2 linked regions of the Metabacillus sp. KUDC1714 genome follow. The protein of the gene in region 1 interacts with the protein of each later gene in a pairwise test. Links are inferred from orthologs where the notes say so. Each region holds a gene or a part of one and is shown on either strand. Other genes may lie near its edges. The genes, in order: ftsA and ezrA.

Evidence for each region.
Region 2: the proteins of ftsA (region 1) and ezrA interact in binary tests that used the Bacillus subtilis proteins (3 or more experiments, as listed by UniProt). The link is inferred for Metabacillus sp. KUDC1714 from one-to-one orthologs.

What each region holds. Positions count from the first base shown.
Region 1 is NZ_CP055263.1:4,193,729-4,203,819, reverse strand. The notes cover bases 218-3,042. They hold ftsA (cell division protein FtsA), read right to left. Parts: upstream 2,361-3,042; coding sequence 1,074-2,360; downstream 218-1,073. Other genes in these bases: HUW50_RS19305 (DUF881 domain-containing protein), read right to left, coding at 2,893-3,042; HUW50_RS19310 (small basic family protein), read right to left, coding at 2,529-2,891; ftsZ (cell division protein FtsZ), read right to left, coding at 218-1,032. In the rest of the region: more of ftsZ, read right to left, coding at 1-217; more of HUW50_RS19305, read right to left, coding at 3,043-3,621; HUW50_RS19300 (DUF881 domain-containing protein), read right to left, coding at 3,684-4,388; HUW50_RS19295 (cell division protein FtsQ/DivIB), read right to left, coding at 4,378-5,166; murB (UDP-N-acetylmuramate dehydrogenase), read right to left, coding at 5,475-6,383; murG (undecaprenyldiphospho-muramoylpentapeptide beta-N-acetylglucosaminyltransferase), read right to left, coding at 6,403-7,497; spoVE (stage V sporulation protein E), read right to left, coding at 7,729-8,829; murD (UDP-N-acetylmuramoyl-L-alanine--D-glutamate ligase), read right to left, coding at 8,918-10,091. UniProt on the Bacillus subtilis protein: Cell division protein that is required for the assembly of the Z ring. May serve as a membrane anchor for the Z ring. Binds and hydrolyzes ATP. Also involved in sporulation.
Region 2 is NZ_CP055263.1:481,185-497,711, reverse strand. What follows is about bases 13,362-16,308. They hold ezrA (septation ring formation regulator EzrA), read left to right. Parts: upstream 13,362-13,955; coding sequence 13,956-15,662; downstream 15,663-16,308. Other genes in these bases: HUW50_RS02380 (cysteine desulfurase family protein), read left to right, coding at 15,902-16,308; hisJ (histidinol-phosphatase HisJ), read right to left, coding at 13,362-13,522. Outside these bases: HUW50_RS02440 (acetoin utilization protein AcuC), read right to left, coding at 1-217; HUW50_RS02435 (acetoin utilization AcuB family protein), read right to left, coding at 214-858; HUW50_RS02430 (GNAT family N-acetyltransferase), read right to left, coding at 916-1,548; acsA (acetate--CoA ligase), read left to right, coding at 1,866-3,581; HUW50_RS02420 (transglycosylase domain-containing protein), read right to left, coding at 3,757-6,648; tyrS (tyrosine--tRNA ligase), read left to right, coding at 7,111-8,373; rpsD (30S ribosomal protein S4), read right to left, coding at 8,472-9,074; HUW50_RS02405 (sensor domain-containing diguanylate cyclase), read left to right, coding at 9,640-11,439; HUW50_RS02400 (GAF domain-containing protein), read right to left, coding at 11,479-11,958; forespore capture DNA-binding protein RefZ, read left to right, coding at 12,080-12,730; more of hisJ, read right to left, coding at 12,713-13,361; more of HUW50_RS02380, read left to right, coding at 16,309-16,527. UniProt on the Bacillus subtilis protein: Negative regulator of FtsZ ring formation; modulates the frequency and position of FtsZ ring formation. Inhibits FtsZ ring formation at polar sites. Interacts either with FtsZ or with one of its binding partners to promote depolymerization.

The sequences.
Region 1 (10,091 bases):
ACGTTTTGGCGCTGGGTTTGTACCTGTGTTACTCCCTCCACCAAATTGACGCGTTTGTTGTTTTAAAGGGTTAACATCTTGTTCTGCAAATCCAGTTGCAATCACGGTTACAATAATTTCATCCTTTAGGTTTTCATTAATAACAGATCCAAAGATCATATTAACTTCCTGGTCTGAAGCAGATGCAACAATATCTGCTGCTTCTTGAACCTCGTATAAGCTTAAATTATTGCCACCAGTAATATTCATAAGAACACCTTGAGCACCATCAATTGATGTCTCAAGTAATGGACTTGAAATAGCCTTTTTAGCAGCCTCAGTAGCACGACTTTCTCCAGTAGCTACACCAATCCCCATTAGTGCAGAACCTCTATTAGACATAATTGTTTTGACATCTGCGAAATCAAGATTAATAAGTCCTGGTTTTGCGATTAAGTCTGAAATACCTTGAACACCTTGACGTAATACGTTATCTGCTTCTCTGAAAGCTTCGAGCATTGGTGTATTTTTGTCAACGATCTCAAGTAATCGGTCATTAGGGATTACAATAAGTGTATCAACAGATTCCTTCATTGATGAAATTCCACCCGCAGCTTGCATCGCACGTTTACGACCTTCAAATGTAAATGGTCTTGTAACAACACCAACTGTTAGCGCACCTAAATCCTTTGCAATTTGAGCGATTACAGGTGCAGCACCAGTTCCTGTTCCTCCGCCCATTCCAGCAGTAACGAATACCATATCCGCGCCTCGTAATGCTTCTTCAACCTGCTCTCTACTTTCTTCAGCAGCTTTTTTACCAACCTCTGGATTTGCACCTGCTCCTAATCCACGAGTAAGCTTTGAACCGATTTGCATTTTAATTTCTGCTTTAGATAAATTTAAAGCTTGTGCATCAGTGTTGACAGCAATAAACTCAACACCTTGAACACCATGCTCTATCATTCGATTAACAGCGTTATTACCACCGCCACCTACACCGATTACCTTGATGGTAGCTAAGCCGTCAATATTTGTATCAAACTCCAACATGCGAAATCCTCCTAATCCATCAAATAACTAATTGATGTGAACTATTCAAAGAAGTAGCCAAAGAACTTCTTTACTTTGTTTACTTTTTTATCTTCTGGCTGTTGCTTTTGTGTTGTACGTTGTTGATGTGATGGTTCCTTTGCAGCTGCTACTTCAACAGCATTCACTGAAACGTTAGAACCAATCTTTCTCCCTTGAATTTTAGCATTTTTATGTGCAAATTGTATTAAGCCTACACCAGTCATATATTGAGGTTCTCTCACTCCAATATAATCCGGACTAGCTATTCTTACACTGTTTTGAAGGACAGCTTGTCCTAATTCAAGGACTCCAGACATTCTAACTGTTCCACCAGTTAATACAAACCCACCTGGTAACTCACTTACACCTAGTCTTTTTAATTCATATAGAATTAACTCATATATCTCTTCAAGTCTTGCTTCAATAATATCAGCTATTTCTAATTGATTAAAGTCTCGCTTTTGATCTGATCCAATAATAGTAGCTTCAAACACTTCATCTTCAGATGCATGATCGTAAAAAGCGTGTCCATATTTAACTTTAATTCGTTCGGCTTCATCTGTTGTTGTACGAAGACCGATTGATAAGTCCTTTGTAATATGTTCTCCACCAATTGGAAGAACAATCGTTGCAAAAAGGTGATTTTGCTCAAACACAGAAATGGTTGTAGATCCACCACCGATGTCAATAAGAGCTACTCCAAGATTTTTCTCATCCTTAGACAACGCTACAGAACCAGCAGCTAGTGGTTGTAAACAAATATCAGTAATTTCTAAGCCAGCGCGTTCTACACATCGTAACAAATTATGTAATATCGTTTTAGAACCTGTAATAATTGTGCCTTCCATTTCCAAACGAACACCTAGCATTCCTCTAGGATCATTGATTTCATCTAATCCATCAACAATAAATTGTCTTGGGATTACATCAATTATTTCTCGTTCTGGAGGAATGGAAATTACTTGAGCTGCCTCGATTACTCTTCTTACATCTTCATTAGATATTTCGCGATTTTCGCTTGAGACCGCTACGACTCCATGGCAATCTTGCAAATGCACATGATTCCCTGTTACTCCTACAACTACTCTCTTTAAGGAGATTCCTACCATTCTTTCAGCTTGCTCTACCGCTTTTTTTATAGAATGAACGGTTTCATCTATATCAACTATAGATCCTTTTCTTAAACCTTCTGATTTTACATTACCTACACCTATAATGTTTAAAGCATCATTCGTCATTTCACCAATAATTACTTTAACACTGGATGTACCGATGTCAAGACTTACAAATAATTCATTGTTGTTCATTCTAAGGCACCTCCTTATCTATCAATACTTTCTATTCTATTCGTTGAAGAACAACATGACAATGAATCTAGTTTTACATGTTTGTAACAAAATTATTTTTTGAATATTTTCTTGATTTTGCCTTAATAGTGTTTATTCGTCAAATACTTGATATTCCCTTTTAAATATTCAATTTTTTTTCAACTTTCCTCTAGAAATAGACCATTTTGATATCAAAATTCTTCTAATAACCGCAATATTTTGGAAAAGTCTTACACCAAATGCAAAGACAGCTACTAAGTATAAGTCTACACCAAGATGAACACCGAGAAAAGCTAAACTTGCAGCTAAAATAATGTTAAAGAAAAAACCTGAAACGAACACCGTTTCATCGTAAATATCTTGAAGATGTGCTCGGATTCCACCTAACAATGTATCAAGTGCAGCTAATATAGCTATTGATAAATAATTTGAGTACTCTGGGGGAATACGCATCTCTGATATCAATCCTAAAAAGACACCAAGAATAAGACCTAATATAGGAAGCCACATTTTATTTTCCCCCTTCTTCGATTTCTAATGGCTTCATATTTTTAACACGAATTGTATCTTCATATGCAGGTATTGTCATGCTATCAATTGGGTTAGAAACGGATAGACTCAAGTTATCAATCGCAAAATCTTCGTCAGTTGTCGAAGCGTTCATCCGATTATAGAGCTTATCAGCATTTTCTGAGATTACTTTAATCTCAATTGGATATGTATGTAAGCTATAGTTGTCCATTTTCGTTTGTCCATTAATATCTCTTATCACTGTAGAATTAATTACTCGCCTTCCTTGAATCGAAATTTCTTCGGCATCATAAGAATTTAATTCATTTATTAAGCGTTTTAACAGTTCAGGTGAGATATTTGGTAACGGTTCACCAATCAATTCTTCAGAAAACAATCTGTTAATTGTAATGATAATACCAGGTCCGGTAACTTCAGTTAGACCTGCCTCTTCTTTTAATACATTTAATGTTTCTTTTAAAGCTACTTCTGGATTTTGATTTTCTTCTGCTTCATATGTTTCGATAATTTCATTATATTTTCTTATTTCAGAAAGCAGTTCAACTTGCAATTGTTGTTCCTTTTTTAAGTCTTCCCTAAGCTGCCACATATCACGTGTATCTCGTACAATAGGTTCTTTAATTGTTTGAAATTGAATCGCAAGCATTAATCCAAATATCATCGTTAAAAAAGAAAAACTCATACCCTTTTTCCAATTCGTTTGCTTCAAATCATCCACCTATCTGTCTTTACATGTATTCTTTCTCTCTTTAAAACAGTATGTAGATACTCCTATGACTGGGTCTTTTGCTCTTGTAATAAAGGATCCATTTTAATTTCCTCATTTTTTTCAACTGTTACCACAATATGATCATAAGCTAATTGATCGATAATACCACCAGCAATATTCAACGCTGAGAGTAAGACATTAGGATCACCTATTGCAGAAATAACAAAAGGAGCGGGAAATTGATTTCCATCAACAGTTACAACAGGTCCATTACAATATATATAGGAATCACTTGATAATCTTTGGCCGTTAATGGAGATAGCATCTGCACCTGAAATATAAAGTTCGTTAATAACATTAAATATATGACTCTCATGCACGATATAATTATTAACATTATCGCCTTCAGGTATATAAGATGCATCCTCTAACGTCACTTGCACTCCTTTTCCAACCACTGGTAAATCGCCCACATACATACGATATTTTTCTACATCTTCTACAAGATTATAATAAACCTGCTTTTGATCCTTTAATGATTCTTCAATTTGCTTAACTTCCTCTTGTTTTGCATATAATTCCTTTTGTAAATCTCGATTTATTTCTTCATTGTTAATAAGTAAAGATCTTGTTTCATACTCTTTATCCCATTGTTCAGCAGATATTGTTCGATTTTGATTTCTTTCTTTTGTAAGCTGATATGAGTAAGAAATTAAAAACCCTAAAACGAGAAGGACAAGGGATAAAATAACATAACTACCCCTCAGTTTCATTTTCACTTTCAGCTTCCTCCTCTGTCTGTAGCGGTTTATAGGATTCAAAGTAAGAGCCTACTTCCAAATGAATAACTCCTATGCTGTTTTCATCAAGTTGACTAACAATAGAAGGGTATGCGTCCATTTTCTTTGAAAAAGTACGAACTGAAGCAATCACTTCATAACCATCATTCATATAAAGTCGAACTAACCAAGGATCGGTTTTCCCAGGAGTATGATGGATCTCAGAGATTGAATTAAAAACGCCTGGTGATAGTTTTTTTAATTCACTTATCATAACCTGTATATCTTCATCACGTTTCCAATCAATTAAAACAGGAGCATCTGCAGGAGCTGTCTCCTTTTTATCCTTTAATACTTGTCCATTTTCAAGAATAGGTAAATAGGAACCTTCCTTTTCAAGATAAGCAATACTGTCATGCTCTTCAATAACTAAAACAATATCGTTAGGTAATTTCTTCTCTACCTTTACATCTTTTATTTGTAAAAGACTCTCGACAGCATTTGTTACTTGATCTGTATTGATACTCCAAAAACCAGATGAGGTGGTTATTCCACTCAATTCAATGATCTTTTCCGAATCAACCGTTTTATTTCCTTTAACAGATATACTCGCAACCTTACTTAAGGGAGATTGAAAGTAGATTACAAGCAAAATCAAGAGAAAAAACACGGATAAAAATGAAATTAGTCTACGGTTTGTCTTCTGTTTTCGCTGCTGCTGTAACTTTGGTATGCGGTCCTCTAACGAAACAACTTTTTTTTCCAATCATTTTCACCCCATCCTAGCAGACACTCTAGGCAATCTTTGATTCAATTTTTTGACATTGTCTTTCATAGCACTCGTTTTGATTACGGAAAAAAACAACTTAACAATTGGTTATTTTTTTTCGAAAACATACGAAAAGTCGCTATATATGTTAAACGATAAAACAAACGGCATTTTATATGCCGTTTGTTTTATCTATAAAAAAGTCATTTTTAACGACAAAATATATCATTTTAACGTAACTCATTGACCAATGGATCTTAATGGTTATTATAACACAGGAAATGAAATTATTGGGAGGTTTGTGCCTATTTAAGACCTATTATTTCAACTTCTGTTTCCATCGATACCTCATATTTTTCATAGATGGTTTTTTTGACAAAATCAATAAGATCTAACACATCTTGTGCTGTTGCTCCACCTGCATTTACGATAAAGTTTCCGTGCATTTCTGAGATTTTTGCACCACCGATTTGATAACCTTTCAATCCAGCGTCCTCCACTAGTTGACCTGCATAATTCGGTAGGGGATTTCGAAAAATACTTCCTGCACATGGATAATTCCAAGGCTGAGTATCTCTCCTGTAATCTTTATTTTTTTGCATAACAGCGACAATATTTTCTTTTTCCCCTTTTTGCAATTTTAAAACCGCACCGATGCATATTCCAGGTCTTTCCTCTTGGAGAATAGAAGTTCTGTAGGAAAACTTCATCTCTTCATTTGTTAACCATTCCAACGTACCATCTTCAAACAAAATATGTGCTTTAACAAGAATTTTTGACATATCGGCTCCGTGTGCCCCAGCATTCATGTACACGGCACCACCAATTGATCCTGGTATTCCACTGGAAAATTCTAAACCTGATAAACCTTTTTTACTAATAATTGTTGCAAGTTTTATGATAGAATATCCACCGCCAACAGTAAGGGTATCTCCATTTAATTCAAAATCATCCATTCCTAAACCAAGCTTAATTACAACACCCTCAATTCCCTGGTCTGCAACAAGAAGATTTGATCCCCTGCCAATAGCTCTCCACTTTACATTATGTTTTTTTATAATGCGGAAAGCTTTAGTTAGGTGTTCACTGTTGCTCGGTTCTATAAAAATCTCTGCAGGGCCACCAATTTTCATCGTTGTATGCTTTGCTAAAGGTTCATTCTCAAGGACCTTTCCGATATTCGCTTCAATTAAATCTTGATATAAAGTAGACATAACAACCTCCTAAATGCGTTTATTTCATTGAAATTTCCTTCATTACTTGATAAACTCGCAAAGCAGCATCTGGAATTCCCAATTCTTTTGATGCTCTTTTCATTTCAGTTAATTTCATATCGTTTAGTAAAATTCCTTCAATTTTCGATAGTAATAAGTTTCCATTTAGTTCTTGTTCGCGAAGCATAATTGCAGCTTCATGATCACTTAATGAGCTAGCATTTTTTTCTTGATGGTTAGCTGTTACATACGGACTAGGAATTAATATACTCGGTAATCCTAATGCTGTTATTTCTGCTAATGAGGTCGCGCCCGCTCTAGAGACAATTAAATCAACAGCTGATAAAACCTCTGGCATGTTGTGGATAAACGGTTTAATGATGACATTTGATGAATCCTTTAATGACCTCATTTCCTCCATTACTTTATCATAATGGACCTCCCCAGTGACATAAACGACCTGGTACGGCTTTTTTGCAAGTGCCGGTATCATTTGTAAAACAGCTTCATTAATTGCTTTTGCCCCACGGCTTCCTCCAAAAATTAACACTGTTTTAAGATTGTCTTTTAGACCTAACGATCGTCTCCCTTTTTCTGGGTCTTGACCTAAAACTTCTGAAGCTCTTGGATTACCTGTTAATACTACTTTATGCTCTGGAAAATACTTTTTTGCATCTTCAAAACAGATTGCAATTTTATTGACATAACGTGCTAAAAATTTATTTGTTACACCTGGTAGGCTATTTTGTTCGTGAATAACCGTCGGGATGTTCAGTTTAGATGCTGCATATACAACAGGACCACATACATAACCTCCAGTCCCAATGACAACATCTGGCTTAAAATCTTTTAAGTATTTTTTACTAACTGAGACGCCCTTTAAAAACCGCGTTACTGTTTTTACATTTTCAAATGAAAGCCTCCGTTTAAAGCCCGTAATTTCAATTGCTTTAAAGTCAATTTCTGACCGCTCAACAATGCCTTTTTCTAACCCATTTTCAGTCCCTATATATAAAAATTCAACATTAGAATTATGTTTCTTTATTTCATTTATTAATGCAAGCGCAGGATAAATATGCCCGCCTGTTCCTCCACCACTAACAACTACTTTCATGATAGCTCCCCCATTTTAATGGAATTTTTTTAGTATGTATATCGTTTGACGCCAATGCTTTTCACATGGAAACGTGATTAAGGCTGACTATGAAGATACTAACTAAAGGCATAGATATTAGCCTAAAGTCTGTCTCTTCGCTATCGTCAGCCTCATTATGTCATTATTAAGTGAATCCATACATGAAGGTTCCTTAGATAAATGATAAACCCTTGGTGATTGTTTCTGAAATTAAAATTTAGAGTACCTACTTACATTTAATAAAACACCAATCGCCATTAACATTAAGGTAAGCGATGATCCTCCATAGCTTAGGAATGGCAACGTAATCCCCGTTACTGGCATTAGCCCTGTTACAACCCCCACATTGATCATAACTTGGATTGCGACCATTGTGATAATTCCGATTGCTAAAAAGCTTCCATATAAGTCAGGAGCACCGAGCGCAATTCTCACTCCTCGCCAAAGGAGCAAGCCAAAAAGTAAAAGTACGAGAGATCCTCCAATAAACCCTAGTTCTTCAGCTAATATTGCAAAGATAAAATCAGTTTGTGGTTCTGGCAGGTAGAAAAACTTCTGTCTACTTTGCCCTAGACCTAAACCAAATAATCCACCAGGTCCTATTGCATACAAAGACTGGATGATTTGAAAACCACTACCAAGTGGATCTTCCCAAGGATCTAAAAATGATGTAATCCGTTTAATCCGATATGGAGCAGATAATACAAGTGCAACAAATCCTGCTACACCTAATAGTCCGAGCCAGACAAAATGAATGACTCTTGCCCCTGATACGAAAATCATAACAATACAGGTTCCGACCATAACTGTTCCTGTACCTAAATCTGGTTGCAACATAATGATACCAAACGCAGTAAAAACAAGTCCTAAGGAAGGCACTAGCCCTTTTTTAAATGAAGTGATTTTCTTTTGGTTTTCCGACAAAAATTTCGCTAAAAAAGCGATCATCGCCAGTTTCATAAACTCTGAAGGTTGGATAGAAAATGCACCGACCCCTATCCAACTTCTTGATCCATTTCGCTCCATGCCAATTCCTGGGATCAAAACGGCAATTAAGAGAAAAAAGCAAATAATGATTAACATTTTCGCCCACGATCTCCATGTCCAATAATCAACATTCATTAAGAAGAACATTGCGATGACACCAACCCCGGCAAATAAAAGCTGACGCTTAGCAAAAAAGAAAGAATCATCGAATTTATACGTCGCCCACACCGCACTGGCACTGTACACCATAATGAGACCGATTGTTAAAAGAAGCAACGTAAGGATAACTAATATAAAGTCTGGTGTAGACCTTTTTGCTGTCAACGCCGAACACCCCTGTACCTTTTATTTAAGGGCTATTAAGAAAAGTGCAAGCGCCATTTTCATTGTCTAAAAAAAATTGTACAAGCCCTTACTTAAGCTTATGCACGGCATGAATAAAAATGTCTCCTCTTTCCTCAAAAGTTTTGTACTGGTCCCAGCTTGCACATGCTGGAGATAAAAGTATGACATCTTCTTCTTCGGAAATTTGAAATGCCGCAGATACTGCTTGTTCCACATTATCGACACGTTTGATGACTTCTATTCCACTTTCATTTGCTATTCTTTCTAACTTAGGTGCAGTTTCCCCAAAGAGAACCATTGCTTTCACGTTATCCAAGTAAGGCTTCAGCTCATCAAATTCATTTCCGCGGTCAAGACCACCTGCTAGTAAAATAGTCGGCATAGAAAACGCCTGTAGTGCTTTACTAGTTGCTAGAATATTTGTTGCCTTTGAATCATTATAAAAACGGCGACTTTCAATTGTATCTACAAATTGAAGTCTGTGTTTTACACCTGTAAATGACGTAAGAACCTTTTTAATTGATTCATTTGAAACACCTTTTAATTTGACGGCGGAAACAGCAGCTAATATATTTTCTAGATTATGAACACCTGGTAAAACGATATCTTTTAAATAAATTACGCGTTCATTTTTAAACCAAATACTTTCATCCTTGATATATGTACCACTTTCGAGTTCTCTTGTTGTCGAGAAAAACAGTTTCTCTGCATGAGATTTTTCAGAACGCTCACAAACCTCCTGATCATCTAAATTAATTATTGATACATCAGACCCAGATTGATTCTGATAAATTTTCCCCTTTGCAAACACGTACTCATCTTTCGTTCCGTGATAATCTAAATGTGCTTCAAAGATATTTAAAATAATGGCAATAGCAGGTTTAAATTCAATTGTTCCTAATAGTTGAAAGGATGACAATTCCATCACAATAACATTGTCGCTAGTAGCATTTTGTGCAACTTCACATGCAACTGTCCCAATATTCCCTGCAATTAAAGGTTGTTTTTGATCTTCTTTAAGCATTTCATAAATTAATGTTGTTGTTGTTGTTTTTCCATTTGAACCAGTAATAGCAATAATATCAGCTTCTGATATTTTATAAGCTAACTCCACTTCAGTAATAACTGGGAGATTTTTTTCCACAGCAAGAGCTACCAAAGGGTTTGAATATGGTATTCCAGGGTTTTTCACGACTAAATCAATCGTCTTATCCTTTATTAATGAAAGTGGATGATCTCCA
Region 2 (16,527 bases), 3.7 Mb from region 1 along the record:
ATTTAACTGCATTTATATATTTTTTATCATGGACTAGGGCTAATTCATCCTCTGTAGCTAATCTAGGTGTAACGATATTTTCGTCATTAATTGCTTTCATTTCTTTCAATAAATCGTAAGTAAGTTCAACTCGTAATTGATTAAAGGGATGATCATTATGAAACTTATAAGACTGAAATAGTGGTGAATAAATAAAAGCAGTGTCCTTTATCGTCATCTTTCATTCCCCGATACATTTGGCCATAAAACATCATATCCCTCAGCTTGTAAGTCATTTACGATCATAGTTATGTTCATTGTTTGTATGCGAAATACGAGAATTTTGTACTGATCATCACAATCAGGATAGACGAGTACACTTGATATATTCACTCTTCTTTTATGTAAGATAGACGAGACCTCAGCTAGCTTCCCGGCTATATTAGGAACTTTGATTTCGATATGTGAGCCGGGCTGATCAGCACCTGTAAGCTTTACAAATGTATTTAACATATCTGTTTCAGTAAGGATACCCACTAATTTACTATCTTGTAATATTGGTAAACAACCAATATTGTTTTCGATCAAAACAGCTGCTAATTCTTCTACAAAATCAAGCGGATGACCTGTAATTAGATTAGTAGACATAATGCTATTAATTGGCTTATTTAAAAAGTCCTCTTTTAGTTCGAGCTGAAAAATCGATGGACTAGCATCTTTTACATCTCGTTCTGTCACGATTCCAACCAAATTGTGATCCTCATTTACGATTGGAATATGGCGGATTTTATTCTGTTTCATTGTCTTTAACGCTAGACTTATCGTATCATCAGAACTGAGAGTTATCACGTTTTTGTGCATTATTTGTTTAACGATCATCAAGTTGAGCCCCCTAAACATAAAATTATTAAATTCTAATTTATTATCCATCAATCCTTAATACATAAATCGATTTTGAAAGCGTAGACGATCAAATTGTTGAATGGATTCTGGCTCAATTCTTTTTCCGATCCTTGCCATCAGACAGTTAGCTGGATGTGAACTAATCTCAGGCTCGTCAGTAGCGTACCACTCTAAGCCACCAGCGTTCATCATTTTTTCCATTACTTTTCGATACTCCCACACGTTTAACCCAGATCCTTTTAGATCCCAATGCCAATAATATTCAGTAGTAATAATAATATAGTCTTCCATTGCATCATCCATCATCGAAACTCGTAATAAATTTTTCCCTACTGAATAACCACGGAATTCAGGGGCTACTTCAATGGCACCTAATTCTATTAACTCTTTCATATTTCCTTCAGACCATCTCTCTAGTGGATCTGGATAAAGATAAGTAACATATCCAACGATCATATCGTGCACTCTTGCTATAATGATTCTTCCTTCTGGTAACCCGGCTATTTCAACTAAAGCCTTATGTTGTTGTTTAGGCTGTCTAAATGCCACTAAACCATCATGGAAATTATAGCTAGCTAGCTTATCTTGAGGAATAGGCCCCTCAATTAAAATGCTTTCATTTGGTGTTTTAATTTCTTTTGCATTGTATGTCTTAGGGTGTTTCATTAGGTCACCGCCTTTATAAAGTGTGTAAAGGGAGTAGGGCACTAGAAAAAAGCAACTGTTTAACCTTCACAGTCTACTTAGTTAAGTGGAAATAAAAGATTCGTGCCCTGATATGCTTATGTTATCTACTTAAATAAACCTCCATTGAAATGATCTTGATATTACCAGATAAGGTTATCACGATATCTATTATACAAGATTATTTACAAATCGAAGCGTTTACATTATGATTAAATTATATTAATTTCAAAAATTGTGAAAAATGTAGTATTGTAATATAATAGATTTGTAAAATCTTACATAAGGGGGAGTTTAGGATGAAATTGGAAGCGTTGCCATCGACAAAGGGGAATTTTAATTTACAGGATTATGATACTGCTTATCATTCATTCGATTGGTCAGAGGTTGAAAAGAATTTTACATGGTCAGAAACTGGGCGTGTTAATGCAGCCTATGAGGCAATTGATAAGCATGCTGAAACATTTCGTAAAAATAAAATTGCCTTACATTATCGCGACCCTGAACGTGAAGAAAAATATACGTTTAAAGAAATGAAGGAGCTCTCAAATAAAGCTGCAAATGTGTTAAAGCGTTCAGCTGATGTTGAAAAAGGAGACCGTCTTTTCGTTTTTATGCCGAGAACCCCTGAATTATATTTTGTGATTTTAGGAGCAGTGAAACTGGGAGCTATTGTCGGTCCGTTGTTTGAAGCATTTATGGAAGGTGCTGTAAAGGATCGCTTAGAGGATAGCGATGCAAAGGTCATCGTTACAACTCCCGAGTTGCTTGATAGAATACCAGTAAGTGATTTACCATCATTAAAACATGTTGTCGTAGTAGGTAATTCTGTTGATTCCAAGCAGCACATCGACTTTTTATCAGAAATGCAAACAGCAAGCAAGGATATTGACATTGAATGGGTTGAAAAGACAGATGGATTACTTCTACACTATACATCTGGATCAACTGGTAAACCAAAAGGTGTCCTTCATGTTCATCAGGCGATGGTTCAGCACTATCAAACTGCACAATGGGTATTAGATTTGAAAGAAGAAGATGTATATTGGTGTACGGCTGACCCAGGCTGGGTAACTGGAACAGTATATGGTATTTTTGGACCGTGGTTGTCAGGTGCAACAAATGTAATCGTTGGTGGTCGCTTTAGTCCAGATACTTGGTATCAAACGATTGAGGACTACGGTGTGACGGTTTGGTATAGTGCACCAACTGCATTTAGAATGCTAATGGGTGCTGGTGATGAGCTAGTAAAACAATTTGATACAAGCTCACTAAGGCATGTTCTAAGTGTTGGAGAACCGCTAAACCCTGAAGTCGTACGTTGGGGTGTGAAGGTATTTAATAAACGGATCCATGATACATGGTGGATGACAGAGACGGGTGCACAGCTTATTTGTAACTATCCATGTATGGAAATTAAGCCTGGATCAATGGGAAAACCAATTCCAGGTGTTGAAGCTGCGATTGTAGATGATCAAGGAAATGAACTACCACCTTATCGAATGGGGAATTTGGCGATAAAGAAAGGTTGGCCATCCATGATGCATACCATTTGGAACAATCAAGAAAAATATGAATCTTATTTTATGCCAGGTGATTGGTATGTATCAGGTGATTCAGCCTATATGGATGAAGAAGGGTATTTTTGGTTCCAAGGTAGAATTGATGATGTTATCATGACTTCTGGTGAACGTGTTGGTCCTTTTGAAGTCGAAAGTAAGCTTATCGAGCATCCAGCGATTGCAGAAGCAGGTGTTATCGGGAAGCCTGACCCAGTAAGAGGGGAAATTATTAAGGCGTTTGTAGCGCTTCGTGAAGGGTATGAAGCTTCTGATGAGTTAAAAGAAGAAATTCGTACTTTTGTTAAGAAAGGTTTAGCTGCACATGCTGCACCACGTGAAATAGAATTCCGTGATAAGCTACCGAAAACACGAAGTGGTAAAATTATGCGCCGTGTATTAAAGGCTTGGGAACTTGATTTACCAACAGGTGATCTTTCGACGATGGAAGATTGATTGTTGTAAATATATCAAGGTTATATAGTTAACATATAAAAAGTCAGAGATTAGCATTGGATATTTCCAATAAACAATCTCTGACTTTTTGTGTTATTAACTGAATTGGTTCTTAAAATAGGGAATCAGTAATGATCTGATTCCCTGGGATTTTCATTTAATCAATATTTATACTTTATATTGATTCAGCAGTTTTATCGGCTGCTGGTGGTGTGTTTGGTTTATCGTTATTTGGTGGTTTAGTTTGTGAGTTATCTTTATTATCTTTATTATCTTTATTACTTTTTTCGTTCTCAGTAGCTACAGGCTCTGGCTTTTTATCTGCATATTCTCCGACTTTTATTATATTCGATGGAGATGATTCTCGACCTGCAACATCAACTGCGACAATGTAATACGCAGCAGGTGATGAACCAACAGTTACAGATAATGTGCTTGATGCATGAATACTTGCAACTTTTTTATAACTAGTAGAATAGTTAGCTGCTGCATATACTCGATATCCAACAACATCATTATCTGGATTGGAACCCCAACTTAATTTCGATCCACTAATAGAGGCACCGCTAACTTGACTAGGGTTTGATCCATTATCCCCAATTGATTTACCTTCTGTCACAACAAGATTTCCCCATTTAGCTGTATTAGGTAATAAACGTTTTAGATCCTGAACACTATTTATTCCATGTTTCTTAAGAATGTCCTTTTTTAACATAACACCCTGTTGAACAAATTCAGCAGGTGCTGATGATGGGACTTGATAGGCTTGATCTTTTACAACCACGTATTTTCCTTTAGTTAAACTATCATCAACTTTTGTCGGAACATATTTTACATTAAATAGATCTGATGCAACTAAACCAGCACTACTACATAGATCTGATGCAAGTTCACCGGTTAATGCACAATATGAACGGCTTACGATACCACCTGGCTTTTGGAAACGAGTTTTTGGTGCTAATAACTCAGGATTTACATCATGAGCTACATTCATTAATTTAGCCCATAAAAGAATATTACGTTTACTATAAGATAAACCTTTATAGTTTTGTTCAATAGGTTTTGGTGTATCATATCCAATCCATGTTCCAAATGTCACACTAGGGTTTGACGCAACAAACCAAGCATCCTTATAGTCTTGCCCTGTTCCAGTTTTACCAGCCCAGTCTGCACTAAATGACAGATAACCTTTCAATGATGCAGCTGTTCCGCTACTAATAACGTCACGCATCATATCGATTGTTAAATAAGCAGTTTGAGCAGAGAATACATTAGTTTCTGCTTTTTCATGCTGAAAGACGATTTCCCCATTACTTGTTTCAATTTTTTCTATCATGTAAGCATCAATAAATTTACCATTATTCGCAAAAGTTGCAAATGCATTTACATTTTCCTCAACTGTTACGCCTTTCTCCATTGCACCTAAACTTAATGACACATTAGTATAATCTGCTTCCTGGAGACTTGTAAAACCCATTTTTTCTAAATAAGATACCGGATTTTGGTTTAATATACTCATGTATGTTTTTATAGCAGGAATGTTATAAGAATGCTTTAAAGCTGTTCTAGCACTCGTTAATCCATGATAGCCCCCACCATAGTTTTTTGGCTTCCATTTTCCTAATGAAAAAGGGACGTCTGCGATGACAGAACCAGGTTGTGATTTTCCTATTTCCATTGCTGGAGCGTAGACAAGCAATGGTTTCATAGTAGAACCATTTGGACGCTCGGCTTGTGTTGCATGGTTTAAGTTTTCACGATCAAAGTCTCGTCCTCCAACAAAACTAATCATTTTTCCTGTACTATTTTCGATTAAGACTCCACCGACTTCAACCGGCTCTTGAACAGTTTTTAATTCTCCTGTATCGGGGTCTTTTACCTCTTGTGGTTTATCACTACCATAATATTCATACTGAGCGGCGACATCTTGCATTTTGTCGTAGATTTCTTTATTAATTGTGGTATGAATACGATAGCCATTATGCCTGATCTCATCATCTGCTAAAGAATAGTACTGGTTATAAAGATCACTATCTTTGTTCAATTCTTCTTCTGTATATCCATCTTTTTTCGCAAGTTGAACCATAATTATTTTATTTACACGATCCTCAACTTCATAAGTTAAATAAGGATACTCGTCGATAGGAGTTGGCTTTTTCGCTGTTAAGTTTGCTCGAATATCATATGCTAATGCATCTTGGTATTCTGCTTTTGTAATATATCCTCCAGAATACATTCGACTTAATACAGTTTTCATACGGTTAATCCCAGGATCAAGATTATCTTTTATAGCACCGCCATCATTAGAAAATGGTGTATAGCCGAAAGGACTTTGCGGCAAACCTGCAATAAAGGCAGATTGTGCGATGTTTAAGTTTTTTGCTTCAACACCAAAAATACCCTTAGCAGCGGCTTGAATACCGGCGATATTTCTTCCATTTGAATTACGTCCAAAATCCGTTACATTTAAATAGGCCTCGATAATTTCATCTTTTTCAAAGAACTTCTCTAAGCGTAGTGCTAAAAGAATTTCTTTTGCCTTCCGATCAAATGAAACTTCATTTGTTAATATTTGATTTTTAATTAATTGTTGTGTAAGAGTACTACCACCAGTTTGAACTGCAGCATTTGTGAACTCTTGAAACAAAGCACGCATGATTGCTTTCGGTACAACACCTTCATGCTCATAAAATAGCTCATCCTCAGTTGCAATGACTGCATTAATGACATGCTCTGATATATCTTCTAATTTTACTTCCTCACGATCAATGTCCGCGCTTAATTTTCCTAGATATACGTTATTTGCAAAGTATACCTCTGAAGATTCTTCATAATTATAAATATCATTTTTCATAACTTCAAATGAACGAATGGGTTCATCTTTTACTAATGAAGCGAAATATCCAGCACCAACACCTCCAGCAAAGCACATGCCAATGAGGCCAATGACTAGAAATAATAAAAGAAGATTTCCTATAACGTTATATGATATCCGAAAGCCTTTAACTACATCTTTGTTAAAAGGCGTGAAGCGCCTAAGTTTTTCATCCTTTTTTTCATTATGCAATCCCCCCGAATCAACTTATTATACCAAAAAAAACGCATATTTTGTAGGGTTTTGTCATAAAGGGAATGGGATAAGAGGTAGCCTTTACGGTCAAATCTTATTTTAAAAGTGTGATTATTCATCAAACAATTGACATTCACCTGAGTTTATGGTTAAAATTCATTTATCATAACTATATATGAAATCGCTGAGATTGGGTTCAGTAGTGGAGATCTCCCTTTTATAGAGAGCTGATGGGTGGTGGAAATCAGCATATAGATACTCCGTGAATTACGTCCATGAGCTTCTTTTTTGAAAAGGTCAACTGAGTAGAAAAAGACGGTTTAACCGTTAGATTACCGAGTGAGGATTATTTGTGTTTTAATCCTAAGTAGGGTGGTACCGCGAATATTTCGCCCCTTCAGTAATGAAGGGGCTTTTTGGTGTTCATTCACCTGAAAAAAACGACAAAGGAGAACGATTATGAGTGAATTATTAAACGATTTACAATTTAGAGGCTTAGTAAACCAAGTTACAGATGAGGCTGGACTAGCTAAAGTACTACAGGAAGATAAAATTAAGCTTTATTCTGGATTTGATCCTACTGCGGATAGTCTTCATATTGGTCATTTGCTTCCGGTGTTAACGCTTAAAAGATTCCAACTAAACGGACATCATCCAATAGCTCTTGTTGGAGGTGCTACTGGGCTGATTGGTGATCCAAGTGGGAAGAAGGCAGAGCGTACTTTAAATACTGCGGATATTGTACAGGATTGGTCTGATCGAATTAAAGGACAATTATCTAGGTTCCTTGACTTTGAAGCGGATGTTAATCCAGCAGTTATTGTGAATAACTATGATTGGATTGGTAGTCTAGATGTTATTTCTTTCCTACGTGATGTTGGGAAAAACTTTGGTATTAATTACATGCTTGCTAAGGATTCAGTTAAGACCCGTATCGAATCTGGTATTTCATTTACTGAGTTTAGTTACATGATCTTACAATCCTATGATTTCTTAAAATTATACGAACAAAATGAATGTAAACTACAAATTGGTGGTAGTGATCAGTGGGGAAATATTACAGCAGGGCTAGAGCTAATCCGTAAATCTGAAGAAAATTCTAAGGCGTATGGATTGACGATTCCTCTTGTTACAAAAGCAGATGGCACGAAGTTTGGAAAAACAGAAGGTGGAGCGATTTGGTTAGATCGTGAAAAAACATCTCCATATGAGTTTTACCAATTTTGGATCAACACAGATGATCGTGATGTAGTAAAATATCTGAAATACTTTACATTCTTATCTCAGACAGAAATTGAGCAATTTGAAGAAGAGATTAAAAATGCACCTGAAAAACGATTAGCTCAAAAATCGTTAGCTGAAGAAGTAACAAAACTCGTTCATGGTGAAGAAGCTTTACAACAAGCAATTAAGATTTCTGCGGCATTGTTTAGTGGGGATATTAAACAGTTAACAGGTAATGAAATTTTAGAAGGATTCAAAGATGTACCATCTACTAAAATGGAAGAGACTGAAATTGGCTTAGTTGACTTGCTTATTCAAGCTAAAATTGCCCCATCAAAACGTCAAGCACGAGAAGATATTACAAATGGTGCAATCTATATAAACGGAGATCGTATTCAAGATTTATCCAAAGTTATTTCAGATGAAGATAAAATTGATGGACAGTTTACTGTAATTCGTAGAGGGAAAAAGAAATATTTCTTAATTCGTTACGCATAATATTAGACTGCAAAAAAGTGGTTAACTTAAAAGAGTTAACCACTTTTTTTAAATATGGAAATAAAAAAATCCCGGTCCATAGACCAGGATTTTTCTTATTAACGAGAGTAGAACTCAACGATAAGAGCTTCGTTAATTTCAGCAGGTAATTCAGAACGTTCAGGTAAACGTGTGAATGTACCTTCTAATTTGTCTGCGTCGAAAGTTAGGTAATCAGGTACGAAGTTGCTTACTTCGATTGCTTCCTTAACGATATCAAGGTTGCGAGATTTTTCACGTAAAGTGATTGTTTGACCTGGTTTAAGTTGGTAAGATGGGATATCTACACGTCCGCCATCTACAAGGATATGACCATGGTTAACTAATTGACGAGCTTGACGACGTGTACGTGCTAAACCTAAACGGTATACTACGTTATCAAGACGAGCATCAAGAAGAATCATGAAGTTCTCACCATGTTTACCAGCCATTTTGCCAGCTTTATCAAATAGGTTACGGAATTGGCGTTCATTTACACCATACATATGACGAAGCTTTTGCTTCTCTTGTAATTGTAAACCATATTCAGAGATTTTTTTGCGTTGTCCTGGACCGTGTTGTCCTGGAGCATATGGACGCTTTTCTAATTCTTTACCTGAACCACTTAATGAAATACCTAGACGACGAGAGAGTTTCCAGCTTGAGCCTGTATAACGAGCCATGCTAACTCCTCCTTTATGTTTTTATTTTTGCATAAAATAAAAACCAGACTGATTGGACAATTATGCACATTTTGTTTTCATGTATCCTCGCTCCAGCAGCATAGAGTTACGCGATACACCTCCTTTGTTAAAAGGGGAACAAAATGAAATCAAAACTGCTACATCAATAGGCTGCATATTTTATACACAACGAACATTATATGATCTTATATGTATAATGTCAAGAAGCTTTATATTTTTTAGTCTAGAAAGTTTCTAAATACCAGCTAACACAAAAATCATATTAAAGTGTTAGAGGATATAACAATTTATCAGTTAATTCCCTAGTTTTGCTAGGATCCTAATTAGGGCAATTAAGCATTTCTTATATTAAATTATAAGGGGAAGGTTCAACTATTAATAAAAGGATATTTATAAAGGAGAAAGTAGATGAGCCAAAAACTTTAGCCTATTACATATATAGTAAGAAGTTTTATGATATAATTACTGAGAGATTTTTCTTATATTATATGGTGGTTTAAATCCGTCATATTCAGCTTGTAACTTGATTGTGTGGGTGAAATATATGGGTGATCAATTGGTTGTTCTGGCGATTAAGAGTACTTTTTTTGAATTTTTAAGTAACAATCACCAGCAACCTTCAATAAATGAAATTTTAAAAAAGCTTACAAGTGTTTTAAAAAGGGAACTGTGTATTAAAGATGCAATTTTCTATTCTTATAACAAGCAGTTAGATTACCTAACACCAGCTTTTAAAGACAGAGGTTATCCGGTTAAGGCAGTGCCAGACGACCTTCAATACGGAAAGCTTTATTTTTTTGAAGAACAAGCCTTCATCCCAATTATTCAAAATGATACTTTACATGGTTTAGTCGAGTTAATAGGATTAAATATAAGTAAATTTTCTAGTGCATCATTAGACGAAGTAGTCAAATCTTGTTCATCTTTCTTTGCACATAGTTTAAATTTAGTTCAAATCACACTAAATGAACAGAAATTCAAACAATTATATCGATTAACTGAAAAATTTCATTCTTTTATGAATAAAGATGATGTACTTTCCGAGCTAGTTACTACTTTACAATCTATGTTTTTTGAATATAATTTTTATTTGTTTTTATCACATGACCATGAAAACCATCTAGATTTACCAATAAAAGATTTAGGTTTTGATCATCAAGATGGTAATGAAATGGCTATGGAAGCCTTTGTCACAGGTAATGCTCAAAGGTCATTTGATAAAAAGAATAGGCAAATGATTGTATATATCCCACTAAAGGGGAAACAGGGTGTATATGGTGTGCTTCAGGTTGTTGCAAATCATGGATTGCAGCTTGAGGATGAAAATGTAAATTTTGTAGCAATGCTAGCAAACGCTGCAGGAACTGCCTTAGAAAATGCTCAATTGTATGAGCAATCGAAAAGGTTAATAAAGGACTTACAACTAATTAATGAAACATCACATCGTTTAAATAAGAACTTAAGATTAACAGATACAATGACGTATATGTCATTAAGAATATTAAATTCTTTTAAAGCAGATGAAGTTGGATTTTTCTATATTAATCAAAATGGTTCGATTCAAATCTTTCCTGGAAGTACGAATTTCTTTAATACAGAAGAAGTAATGATCTACATTCAGTATGTACGAGAGAAAATAGAAAAGGATTTAGAGGGCCTTTTTATTGGCGATATAACAACATATTTAAAAGATTTACCATATTCATCTGTTATGGCTGTTCCTATGGTTCAGAGTGAAAATCTTAAAGGCTGTGCATTAGTACTCCATAAAGATCCCTATCATTTTTCTTTTGATATGTTTAAGTTGCTTCAATCATTAATTCATCATTCAACATTAGCACTGACAAATTCATTGTTAAGAGAAGAGCTTGAAACATTGGTTAAAACCGATCATTTAACACAATTATTTTCTCGTAATTACTTTAATGATTTTATTGGTAGCTCGATGCAGAAAGATCGGCAAGGTACTTTTGTGCTAATTGATATCGATAATTTCAAAAAAGTTAATGACACGTATGGTCATCAAGTTGGTGATGAAGTACTTGTTCAAGTAGCAAACATTATTAAAAGTAATATACGTGAAAATGATGTTGGGGCTAGATGGGGTGGAGAAGAACTTGCCGTCTATCTTCCACAAGTAGAACTTGCATCAGGCATTTCAGTAGCGGAGAGAATTGTTAAGCGCGTTAGGGAAAATACTAACCCGATGATAACCATTTCCTGTGGAGTTTCTTATTGGAATGCTGAAATTGACAAAAACTTCCATCAACTATTTAGTAAAGCAGATAAGGCATTATATATCGCTAAAAATGAGGGTAAAAATCAAGTGATTGTACAGGTATAAAAAAGTGAGCTGAAATTCAGCTCACTTTTTTACTTTCAATTATATATATTTAACAAGAATTTCAACAAATTCTTCTAAAAAAGCCTCGTCCATCTTATCAAATCTGTTTTTGATAGGGCTATCGATGTCTAAGACTCCAATTAGAATATTGTCCTTAATGAGTGGAACAACAATTTCTGAATTAGAAGCCGCATCACAAGCTATGTGGCCAGGGAATTGATGAACATCTGCAACACGTTCAGTTCTTTTGTTAGCTGCAGCAGTGCCGCACACTCCTTTTCCTAGTGGAATTCGCACACATGCTGGTAAACCTTGGAAGGGGCCAAGTACAAGTTGTTCATCCTTTACTAGGTAAAAGCCTACCCAGTTAATATTTTCTAGAAATTGATTTAGAAATGCTGAAGCATTTGATAGATTTGCAATGCGATCATCTTCACCATCTAATAATGCTTTTAGCTGTTTAATAGCTAATGGAAATTGTTCTTTTTTACTACCTTTGTACATTTCGACAGAAAACATTGTTATAACCTACCTTCAGCTAAAAATTAACAAAGTCTAAAGAACTTTGTCGAGCGAATGATAAAGGAATCAACCTTAATTAATTGAATGTATAGATAAAAGGGAAAAGGGGGTGAATCGAATGACTAAACAACCTTTACGTGATACAAAACAAAAAATCCTAAATGCGGCAATATATTTGTTTAACTCAAAGGGTTTTACTGGTACTTCAGTGCGAGAAATTGCAAATCGAGCTAATGCGAATGTAGCTCATATTTCTTACTATTTTAAAGGGAAAGGTGGTTTACTTGAATACCTTGTATCTCATTATTATGAGGGGTATATACAAGTAATTGAAGAAAATTATTCCCAATTAAAATACGGAAATGCACACACAGTTTTAAGTAAAATCATTTTAGATATATTAAATTATCAACATGAAAATCGTCAACTTTCAAGATTAGTATACCGTGAAGTCACAGTGGATTCCGTACTAATTCGTGAAGTCATGACAACTTATTTAACCAAGGAGAAATACTATATCAAATCAGTCATCGATCAAGGGATTGAGGAAGGATATTATCGAAAAGTTTTTGTACCACATATGATTATCCAATTAAGAAGCCTTTTGCACACACCGTATTTGCAGCCACAATATATGAGCGAAGTACTCCATATCCAAACTCACGAAGTCTATTTTGTACATCAATATTATAAAGAGTTGAAAATTTGGCTGAACTCATTGTTGCTAGAGAATCAATCTCTAGAAGGAAAGCTAGTTGCTGTTCGTTAGTTGATCATAATGTGTGTAATTCTTCCCAATATCCCTTGCGCTGTGGGCATCTGAACCATAGATAAGAGGGATTTTTTGTTTGTGTGCCAATTTTGCAATCGATTCCTCAGGATATGTTTCACCACAATATTTTTTTCTTAATCCAGCTACATTATAATCAATTTCCAATTTTTGTTCTTTTATTGCTTGTATGACTTTCTTGACAGAAGTATCAGTAGAAAAGGTAACGGGATAAAGCTTTTGAAATTTATTAACTAACGTAATATGACCAATTCTCTTCGGTTTGAAATTACCCAAATCACTATGAATAGAATGTAATACCTCATTGTAATATGCTTGATGAAGGTTTTGTAATGACCCTGCTATATCTATCATTTTGCCAAATGTGTTTTCATCGTAATCCATACAGTAGTAGGAATGATCGATCTTCAAAAAATGCACTGAGAGAATACTATCGTCTAAAAATTTTCCATATTGATCTAAAAATACTTTTGTTTCATGCTCGAATTCCTTTATATAATCAACTTCTAATCCGATGTTAATTGTGATTTTGTGTCGGTACTTATCTTTTAGGATCTGAATGTCATTAATATAAGAATCCATGTCTTCTAATTTCATTGCACTATCTTCCTCAGGTGTTGGGTCTTTAAAACCTGGTGGAAGTGGGGCATGTTCTGTGAAAGTTAAACTGTCGAAACCTTCTTCTATTGCTTGGTTTATATATGTTTCTAGTTGATCGGTTGTCCCATGTGGACAATAAGGTGTATGAACATGTCCATCCTTCTTCATCATCATCTTCCTTTCGAAAAGCAATAAATTGTCGAGTCTCTATCTAATAAGCATAATGGCGCTTTTTAAGTGATAAACTTCTTCAAATACGAACCCTTTTAGAAAACGTTTATTACTAAGTATCGGTAAAGGACAAATATTGTAAAAAAAAATAAATTTCTGGTCAAAAATTGTCGTTTACATGGTATCATAAATACATTGAAATAACATTAAAAAAGTGTTGCTCGCTTAAGAGGAACCTTTTCCACAAAAGCTGTTATAAAAGTTCAGGTAAGAAGTCTCCTTATTTGAACGAAAGTATGATGATAAAAAGTAGATTAGATTAATACATAGATAATTTAATAAAACGCTTATCAGCATGATATTGTGAAACTTTCATCAGTGGGGAGTTTTTTTCCTGTCATGAGGATTTTGTGTAACAACGAGGGGGCTCATTATGGAAGTTATAGTTGGACTAATACTTCTTGTATGTATTCTATTTGGTGCTGGATACATGTTAAGAAGAAGAATTTATAAAGATGTTGATCGTTTAGAAGCTTGGAAAATTGAAATTATGAATCGGTCGATTATAGATGAATTGTCAAAAGTGAAGGAACTAAAAATGGTAGGTCAAGCGGAGAAACTGTTTGAGCAATGGAGAAATGAATGGGATGAAATTATTACAACCCAACTTCCAGAGGTTGAGGAACTTCTCTTTGATGCTGAAGATTTCTCTGATAAATATCGATTTAAGAAGTCGAAAAGTGTACTCGAGCATATTGAGAATGTATTAAAAACAGTTGATGAGAATATAGACAAAATCATTGATGAAATAAACGAACTAGTTTCTAGTGAAGAAAAAAACACAGTTGAAAGCGAAGAAATAAAACAACAATTTAAAAAAGTGAAAAAGACTTTATTAGCTCATAGCCATCAGTTTGGGAAAGCACATACCAAATTGGAGGAAAAAGTAGCTGAAATCTCAGAGGGGTTAAAAGAATTTGAGTCTGAAACAAATGTAGGTAATTATTTAACTGCTAGAGAAATTTTGGTGAAACAAAAGGGCGAGCTTGATATTCTTCAAGACAAAATAAACGAGATTCCTAAATTACTTACAGAATGTAATATTACTTTACCTAATCTTTTAAGTGAATTAGAAGAAGGCTATAAAGAAATGAAAGGTAATGGCTATTATTTAGAGCATATTCAAGTTGAGTTAGAAATTGAAAAAATAAACAAACAACTAGGAACATACCGAAAGCAAATTGAAGAAACTGAAATTGAGGATATTGGTGAAAGTCTCCAAGTTGTTCAAGAATCAATTGATACAATATATGATCTTTTAGAACATGAAGTAGAAGCGAGTCAATTTGTTAAACAAGCTAAAGAAACAATTAACACAAAACTTAATGAATTGACTGAACAGAAAACTGCTACCTTGGTAGAAACAGACATAGTAAAACAGAGTTACCAATTGTCTGAAACAGAGCTTGATAAACAAAGACTAATTGAAAAGCAACTCTCACAAATTGAGAAGAAATTCGCACATATTGAACAGAATTTACAAAATGACCATGTTGCCCATTCAATTATTAAAGAAGAGCTTGAAGATATAGAAAAACAAATTACTAAGCTGTTTGAAGAACATAATCAATATCAAGACATGCTCCAAATGTTACGAAAGGATGAACTCCAGGCTAGGGAAAAATTAAACCAGATAAAAAGAGTATTACTAAATACAAGTAGGGCTGTCCAACATAGCAATATACCTGGTTTACCTGCTGACTTTTTGGAGTTTATTGATAAAGCACAAAGAGATGTTTCAATGATAACAGCAAAATTAGATGAAATTCCATTAAATATGCTCGTTGTTAATCAATTATTAGAAGAAGGTGTTCAATCAGTTGAATCCTTAAAGAACGTCGCTGATGAATTGATTGAACAAGTATATTTAATAGAGCAGGTTATTCAATACGGTAATCGCTATCGCAGTCGAAATTCCCAGCTTGCAATAAAATTTAGAGAATCAGAGGAACTGTTCAGAGAATATGAATACAGCAGATCGTTAGAAACTGCAGCTGCCGCTCTTGAACAAGTTGAACCTGGATCATTAACAAAAATACAAGAAATTTTAAACGAAGAACAACGTAAACAACATAAATAAAACTTTTATACAGGGATGACTAACTGAAATTTGATGCAATTAGACAAAGGGCTATTTGTATGATAATTTCACAAGTCATACCTGTTTTTATTTTGGAATTATTGAAACCGTATATTTTTATTTCGCTTTTTGATATGGTATTATTACAGCCTAATTAATGAATGATTAATATTTTACATATAGACATAATTTTGCGTGATTGCAATCATTTTAAACTTAATATAGAAAGAGGAAACAGAATGTTGTATTTAGACAACAGTGCGACAACACAGCCTTATCCAGAGGTCATATCAACGTTTTCAAAAGTAACTGAAGTTTATTTTGCTAATCCATCCTCCGTACATAAATTAGGAAGTGAAGCTGAGTCACTTCTAAATCAATCTAGAAAACAGGTTGCAAATCTTTTAGGGGTGCATGAACAGGAGGTTATTTTTACTTCAGGAGGTACAGAAGGGAATAATCTTGCGATAAAAGGAGCAGCACTTGCTAATAAACATAAAGGAAGGCATATCATCACTTCGGTAGTCGAACATCCATCTGTTTTGGAGTCGTTTAAACAGCTTGAGCAAGTTCATGATTTTGATGTTACGTATTTACCAGTTGATGAGAATGGTATAGTCTCAATTGAACGCATGAAAAAAGAAATACGTGAAGATACTATCCTCGTATCGATTATGCATGTAAATAATGAAGTCGGCACCATTCAGCCGGTAACAGAAATTGGACAGCTTATTACGCAGTATCCTAAGGCTCTGTTTCATGTTGACAATGTTCAAGGTATCACGAAAGTGCCACTTGACTTAAAGAAAGCTAATATTCATCTTTGTACGATTTCAGGTCATAAATTCCATGGTTTAAATGGGAC